2 regions of the Blautia massiliensis (ex Durand et al. 2017) genome follow, and region 2 is predicted to be linked to the other one. Evidence: riboswitches for the same ligand, from Rfam matches in the RefSeq annotation. Region 2 holds a riboswitch; the other holds the start of a gene.
What was found. Region 2 has a riboswitch for cyclic di-GMP ahead of V9W66_RS02915 (Hpt domain-containing protein). Riboswitches for the same ligand answer to the same signal wherever they lie in the genome.
Positions count from the first base shown of each region.

Region 1: linked by a shared signal. The riboswitch ahead of V9W66_RS18855 (ABC transporter substrate-binding protein) and the one ahead of V9W66_RS02915 (Hpt domain-containing protein) in region 2 are both predicted to bind cyclic di-GMP.

Region 1 covers NZ_CP146725.1:3,986,642-3,990,071, forward strand. The annotation lists gene V9W66_RS18850 (sensor histidine kinase) at 1-1,138, shown strand, start outside; cyclic di-GMP riboswitch class I at 1,620-1,695, shown strand; gene V9W66_RS18855 (ABC transporter substrate-binding protein) at 1,794-3,430, shown strand, end outside.
Region 2 covers NZ_CP146725.1:559,408-562,837, reverse strand. The annotation lists gene V9W66_RS02925 (serine hydrolase) at 1-298, shown strand, start outside; gene V9W66_RS02920 (RidA family protein) at 393-767, shown strand; cyclic di-GMP riboswitch class I at 968-1,043, shown strand; gene V9W66_RS02915 (Hpt domain-containing protein) at 1,195-1,554, shown strand; gene V9W66_RS02910 (response regulator) at 1,632-3,131, shown strand; gene V9W66_RS02905 (hypothetical protein) at 3,166-3,291, shown strand; gene V9W66_RS02900 (hypothetical protein) at 3,269-3,430, shown strand, end outside.

The DNA.
Region 1 (3,430 bases), 650 kb from region 2:
TGATTACCTTTTACTGGATAAATCATACACAATACTGGAAACCTCCTTAAAAAATGATGATGTGAAATCAGCATTAAGATATGCGACCGATGGTGTTAATACTGCAAATAACGGAAAGCAGTTTCTGTTGATTACAAGGGATAAGGAATTGATTGTTTTACAATACTATATTGGTTCACGCTTTATAAACCCATGGTTGAACAAATATTTTCCTTCACCGGAAATAATACTTTACTCTCTAATTGCTCTGAATTGCGTGTTTGTATGTATACTATTAACCATTCGTTTTTCAAGGCGTCTACAAAAACAATTAGTGCCTATTATGAACGCGACCGAAGAAATTTCATCACAAAATCTTGATTTTGAAATAGGCCATTCTAATATTAAAGAATTTGAAGATGTTCTGCTTTCTTTCTCTAAAATGCGGGATGATCTGAAAATGTCTTTAGAGAAGCAATGGCACGCAGAACAATTACAGAGAGAACAGATTGCAGCATTAGCCCACGATTTGAAAACACCTTTGACAGTTATTCAAGGAAATATTGATTTGATAAATGAAACGGAACTTGATGACGAACAACGTCTATATGCAGATTATATCACTGAAAGCTCCAGTCAAATAAGCATTTATATTAAGACGCTGATTGATATTTCCCGGACTGTTGCCGGGTATCAGCTTCATTTGGAAGAAATTGATATTTCTGGTTACATGGGACAGATTGAAGCACAGGCAAACTCTTTATGTCTTGCAAAAGGAATTTGTCTGCACATGGAAAAGGAAGTTGACTTGGGTATATTCAAAACGGATAAACTTCTGTTAGAACGGGCAATTATGAATGTGATAAGCAACGCCGTAGACTATTCTCCACCACTGGGAACAATTTATGTAACAACACAAAAGGTAGACCATTTTTTACACATATCCATAACAGACGAGGGAACCGGCTTCACATCAGAAGCTATACACCATGCACAAGAACAATTTTTTATGGGCGATAAAAGCAGAACTTCTAATATGCACTTTGGTATGGGACTTTATATCACAAACAGCATTATCAAACAACATGACGGGCAACTTATTTTAAGCAATTCTAAAAAGACTGGTGGTGCGCAGGTAATAATTAAAATTCCATATTAAGAAATTAGAGGGCGATACTACGGTATCGCTCATTATTTTTTCAAATCTTTATAAAATCTACAAATTTTCCATATAGTATATAAGTAAAGAATATAACTTCATTCTGTCGCACGACGGCAAAGAAAAAAAGCCATCGTAACGCAGATACATTTTCCCGTGCTTTTGAAGCGGTGGCTTTGATTTTTAGGCAAAAGAGAAACTCCTGCCGTGACATTATCGCAGTTTTTTCAGGAATGTAATTCAGAGAATCTGACAGAAAAACAGAAAGAAGTTCTGGGGATATGGAACAATCTGAGTACAAATGAGCAGGAAACAGTAATGTCAATGCTGCGTGGACTTCGGAAGTAGGAGAACAGTTCGAGTATATGTATCGGCTGTTCTTTTTTGTTTTTGAACGTTAAAACGGTAATTTTTTTCTTGTGCATAGTAGAACGTTAAAGTATAATAAAATCGGTTTTTTGCATAAGATTAAAGCTATAATTAAGGAAATCGGCAAACCAGATGAAAGTCTGGGACGCAAAGCTACAGGGTCTTTAAAATGGCAGCCAGTTGTATGAAATGACGTGCACTGTCTGTTTGACAGTGTTTTTTACGGTGTTATTTCATAGACGTAACAATAATGATTTTATCAGAAAAGAATGAGGAAAATAAAAGTATGAAAAAGGCAAAACGTTGTCTGATAGCAGTGGTGTCAAGTGTACTTGTAGCAACTGCTGTCTTGTCTGGATGTGGACAGTCAAAGAAAGAAGTATCTAAAAACGATGATCATCTTACCGTTTATCTGTGGGATAATCGTTTGATGAAAAATATTGCACCCTATATTCATGAACAGTTTCCTGATCAGGATATTGAATTTATTATTGGTAACAATGATACCGATTTATACAGTTATTTTAGAGAACATGATGAATTACCGGATATCATAACAGTACGTCGATTTTCTGGAACAGATGCACAGGACTTACAGCCTTATCTTATGGATTTTGCTTCTTATGATGTTGTTTCTAAGTATTATTCTTATGCGTTGCAATATTATAAGAATGCGGAGGATGAAATCCAGTGGCTGCCAATCTGTGGTATTCCGCAGACGATCATTGCCAACAAAACACTGTTTGATCAGTATGGAATTAAGATTCCGGAAAATTATGAGGAATATGTACAGGCTTGTCAGCAGTTTTATGATAATGGCATAAAACCGTATTCCATGGATCTTGGTGAAGACTGGTCTAATAATGAAATCATCCAGGCGGCGGCAATCGGTGAGTTTACAAGTCTGGATGGCATTGAATGGCGAAATAGTGCAGAAACTGCAACGGATGAAGTAAAGTTTGATGATACATTATGGAAACGTATTTTTTCAGAAACCAGTCAGTTTCTTAAGGACTCGCACTTTGGCAAAGAAGATGTCAATATTGACATCGATACGGGAACCCAGATGTTTGTCGAGGAAAAATCAGCAATGTTTCATGGACATCCGACGATTATGCAGCAACTGCAGAAACAGATGGATGCGGAACTGATCCGTATTCCTTACTTTTCACAGACATCGGATGAATCCTATGTGTACATGCATCCGTCCTTAAACATTGCATTTAACAAAAAACTGGAAAAAGATCAGGAGAAACTGGATACTGCACTGGATGTGCTGGATTGTATGATTTCAGAAGAGGGGCAAAAGCTGATTGCGGATGGAAGCGGTGTTATTTCATTGAATACAGATGTTCCAACCATGATGAAGGATGTGTCTGGACTGGAAGAGGAAATTAATAATAATGCTTTTTATATCCGATACTCCGCTCAAAAATCATTTGAAGCAAGTCTTGAGGCTGTTCACGGATTATTGTCAGGGGAAATGGATGAAACACAGGCTTATGATACTTTGCGCAGTGTAATGAATCGCAAAGATCCAGAAGAAAAAGCAACGGTGAATTTTGAAAATGCATATTCCATTTCACTGAACGATAGAAATGGCCGTGATGCAGCATCTTCCATTTTAACTACGATTAGAGAAGAAAATGATGCACAGCTGGCTCTGGCACCATATTATTATTTCACTTCTTCTATATACAAAGGAGAATGCACCAGCAGCCGGGTTGGCATGATGACAGCGAAGAGTTCGGATACACCATTGTATTTTGCAAAAATTAATGGTAAACAGGTTTATGAACTCGTGGAAAAATATCTCGCTGATGCTGATGAGAATTTTTACGTAACCAATAAATACGAATTACCAATTGCATCCGGTATGAAAATAATCGTTAATCAAAAGGAAAGTGGATTTTCGTTAAAGGA
Region 2 (3,430 bases):
GATTTATAAAGGAAAATGTGTATCGAAAGAAGCTTCGGAGGCTATGCTGAACCTGCTTCTGAACCAGCAGGTTACTACTAAGATCCCCAGCGGGATATCTGTGTCCGTGGAAATTGCAAATAAGACTGGAGAAACGGATACGGACCAGCATGATATCGCCATTGTATATGGAGAAAAGACTACATATATCCTCTGTGTGATGTCAGAAGACTGTAAACCTGGGGACGCAGTTTCGCATATCCGGGATATTTCCGGTATTGTTTATAATTATCTGAATATGGACCTTGACCAGGGGTGATCTGTGAGTTAGAATAAAAAACAGCTGAGCAAGATCCTGATGGATATTTCCGCCAGAGAAGTATCCGAAATGTTCATGAAAGGGGAATTCTATTATGAAGACAGTACATACAGACAAAGCACCTGCAGCAATCGGACCATACTCCCAGGCTATCATCCATGGAGATACACTTTACACATCCGGTCAGATCCCGGTGGATCCGGCAACTGGAGAGGTAGTTGGCACAACCATTGAGGAGCAGGCTGACCGTGTTATGAAGAATCTCGGAGCAGTTCTGGAAGCTGCCGGTTCCAGCTATGAGAATGCGATCAAGACAGTATGCTTCCTTGCAGATATGAACGATTTTGCGGCATTTAATGAAGTATATGCCAAATATTTCGTAAATAAACCTGCACGTTCCTGTGTTGCAGTCAAGACACTGCCAAAGAACGTTCTCTGCGAGGTAGAAGTGATCGCAGCGATCGGATGATCTGATAAAAAATCCCTGTTGTCTGATTTCAGTCAGACAGCGGGGATTTTTTTTCGTGGTGATAAAGTATTTTTCTCTGTTTTGGAGCAATTTCTTTTTTCGTGTCTTCAGGCGTTAAAACGGTAATGTTTTTTCTTGTGTAAAGTAGAGCGCTGTAGTATAATAAAGTCGATTTTTTAGGATACGTATAAAAGCTTAATAAGGATGATCGGCAAACCAGATGAAAGTCTGGGACGCAAAGCTATAGGGCCTGTAAAATGGCAGCCAGTTGCATGAAATGAGGTGCACTGTCTGTGAGACGGTGTTTTTTTTATGATGTTATCCAATGCGTCTTATATCCCCATAGCTGAAGCAAGGGGTTTTACGACGCATTGGATAATTGATATGGCAGTGACAAATTAGCAGTGAAATAGAGGAGGACAAAATTATGACAATACAGGAATGCTATGAAGCTATTGGAGGAAACTATAAAGATGTCTTGGGACGCCTTCGAAGCGAAGCACTGATTCGGAAATTTACATTAAAGTTCCTTGAAGACCAGAGTTATCTACAGTTAAAACAGGCATTGGAAAATAAAAATTATGAAGATGCTTTCCGCAGCGCACACACACTGAAAGGAATTTGTCAGAATCTTTCTTTTGACCGTCTGTATGAGGTTAGTAATGAGTTAACAGAACTTTTGAGAGATAGAACCGGAGCGCAGCCTGGGATATCGGAGGCAATGGAAAAAGTAACAGAAGTATATGAGATGATGATTGAAGAAATAAAGAAGGGACTGTCGAATTAAGTGATGCGACACGACGTTCTGTCTTTGACCAGGTGCTTGGAACATCATAAACCCATTGGATAAAGGAAATAAAAAATATGGATAAAAGACAAAAGATCCTGATTGTAGACGATTCAGAATTTAACAGAGATATGTTAAAGGAGATTCTCGGAGAAACTTATAATTACCTGGAAGCGGAAAATGGAAGTCAGGCAATTCAGATTATGGGAGAAAATCCGGGAACTAATCTGATGCTTTTAGATATCAATATGCCACAGATGAATGGTTTTGAAGTTTTGAAATGGATGAACCAAAGTCAGTGTATGGATGAAACTCCGGTGATCATGATATCTTCGGAAGATGCTGTTGATACGATGCGTAAAGCATATGAGCTGGGAATCACGGATTATATCACACGACCGTTTGATTCTGTGATTGTAAAGAAAAGAGTTCAGAATACCCTGGGACTCTATATGAAGCAAAAGCATCTGATCAATGTGGTTTATGATCAGGTTTACGAAAAAGAAGAAAATAATAATATCATGATCCGGATTCTGAGTAATGTGCTGGGATCACGTAACAGTGAGAGTAGAGAACATATCCTGCATATTAAAACAGCAACGGAAATGATGCTGAGACAACTGGTAAAAATAACAGATGCTTATCCTATGACAGAGGCAGATATTTCCTTGATCACAACAGCATCTTCTCTTCACGATATCGGCAAGATCCGTATTCCGAAAGAAATCCTGAACAAACCCGGCAGACTTACCGATGAAGAATTCAGGATTATGAAAACTCATAGTGAACTTGGGGCAGATATGATCCAGGATATGCATTTCCCAAAAGACAATTCATTGGTACATGTTTCATGGGAAATCTGCAGATGGCATCATGAAAGATGGGATGGAAAAGGTTATCCGGATGGACTGAAAGGAGAAGAAATACCAATCTCCGCACAGGTGGTGTCGATTGTCGATGTTTATGATGCACTTACAAGTGAAAGATGTTATAAGAAAGCATTCGATCATGATACAGCGATCCAGATGATCCTGGATGGGCAATGTGGACAATTTAACCCCATTCTCCTTAAGTGCCTGAAAGAACTGAGTCTTCAGCTTTCAAAAATGCTCGATAAAAAGATGGATGATAATAGCTATTACCGTGAAGTACAGAGACTTTCAAATGAAATACTCAGCGACAGATCTTTACCGAACCTAAATTATTCACAGAATGTTGTCAAGGTCATGCAGGAAAAGATCGATTTCTTCAAAGCGAACAGCGGCAGGAGCTCAATTGATTACAATGCAATTTCCGGTCAGATGATTATATCAAACGGAAAACAGCAGATATTATGTCAGAGAAATAATCCGAATTTCAATCTGTTCAAAGAATTCGGAGTAAATGAAGAAGATGTTCAGCATATTCAGGTTTTATTACATCAGACATCTGTACAAAATAAAGAAATCTCTGTGCAGATAAAAGCAAAGGTGGAGAATGTCCGCCAGATGTATAAACTGAAATTGCATACATTGTGGTCGCCTTTAAAGAAGGATGGATACATCGGGATCGTTGGATATTTTGATACTGTAAAATAGAAAAATGCAAAGGAAGCTCAGAAGGAGGATCCTAATGAAAAAGAAAAAACGGAACAGAGTTTTGCCGGTGTTCCTGGTGATGGTGACAGCTATATCACTTTTGTCAGGCTGTGGCGGGAAGAGCGCGGAAAAAGAAGATGCTGAGAGAACTGACAGATAAGAACCTGACCTATCTTCATATGTGGGGTGAGAATCTGCAGAATACCGCCAGTGAAGAAGAAATTTGTGATTGTATAAAGAAAGCGCAGGAAGATGCAGGATTTTTAGAATTTTATTTTCTGTCAGCTGACGGGAACTAT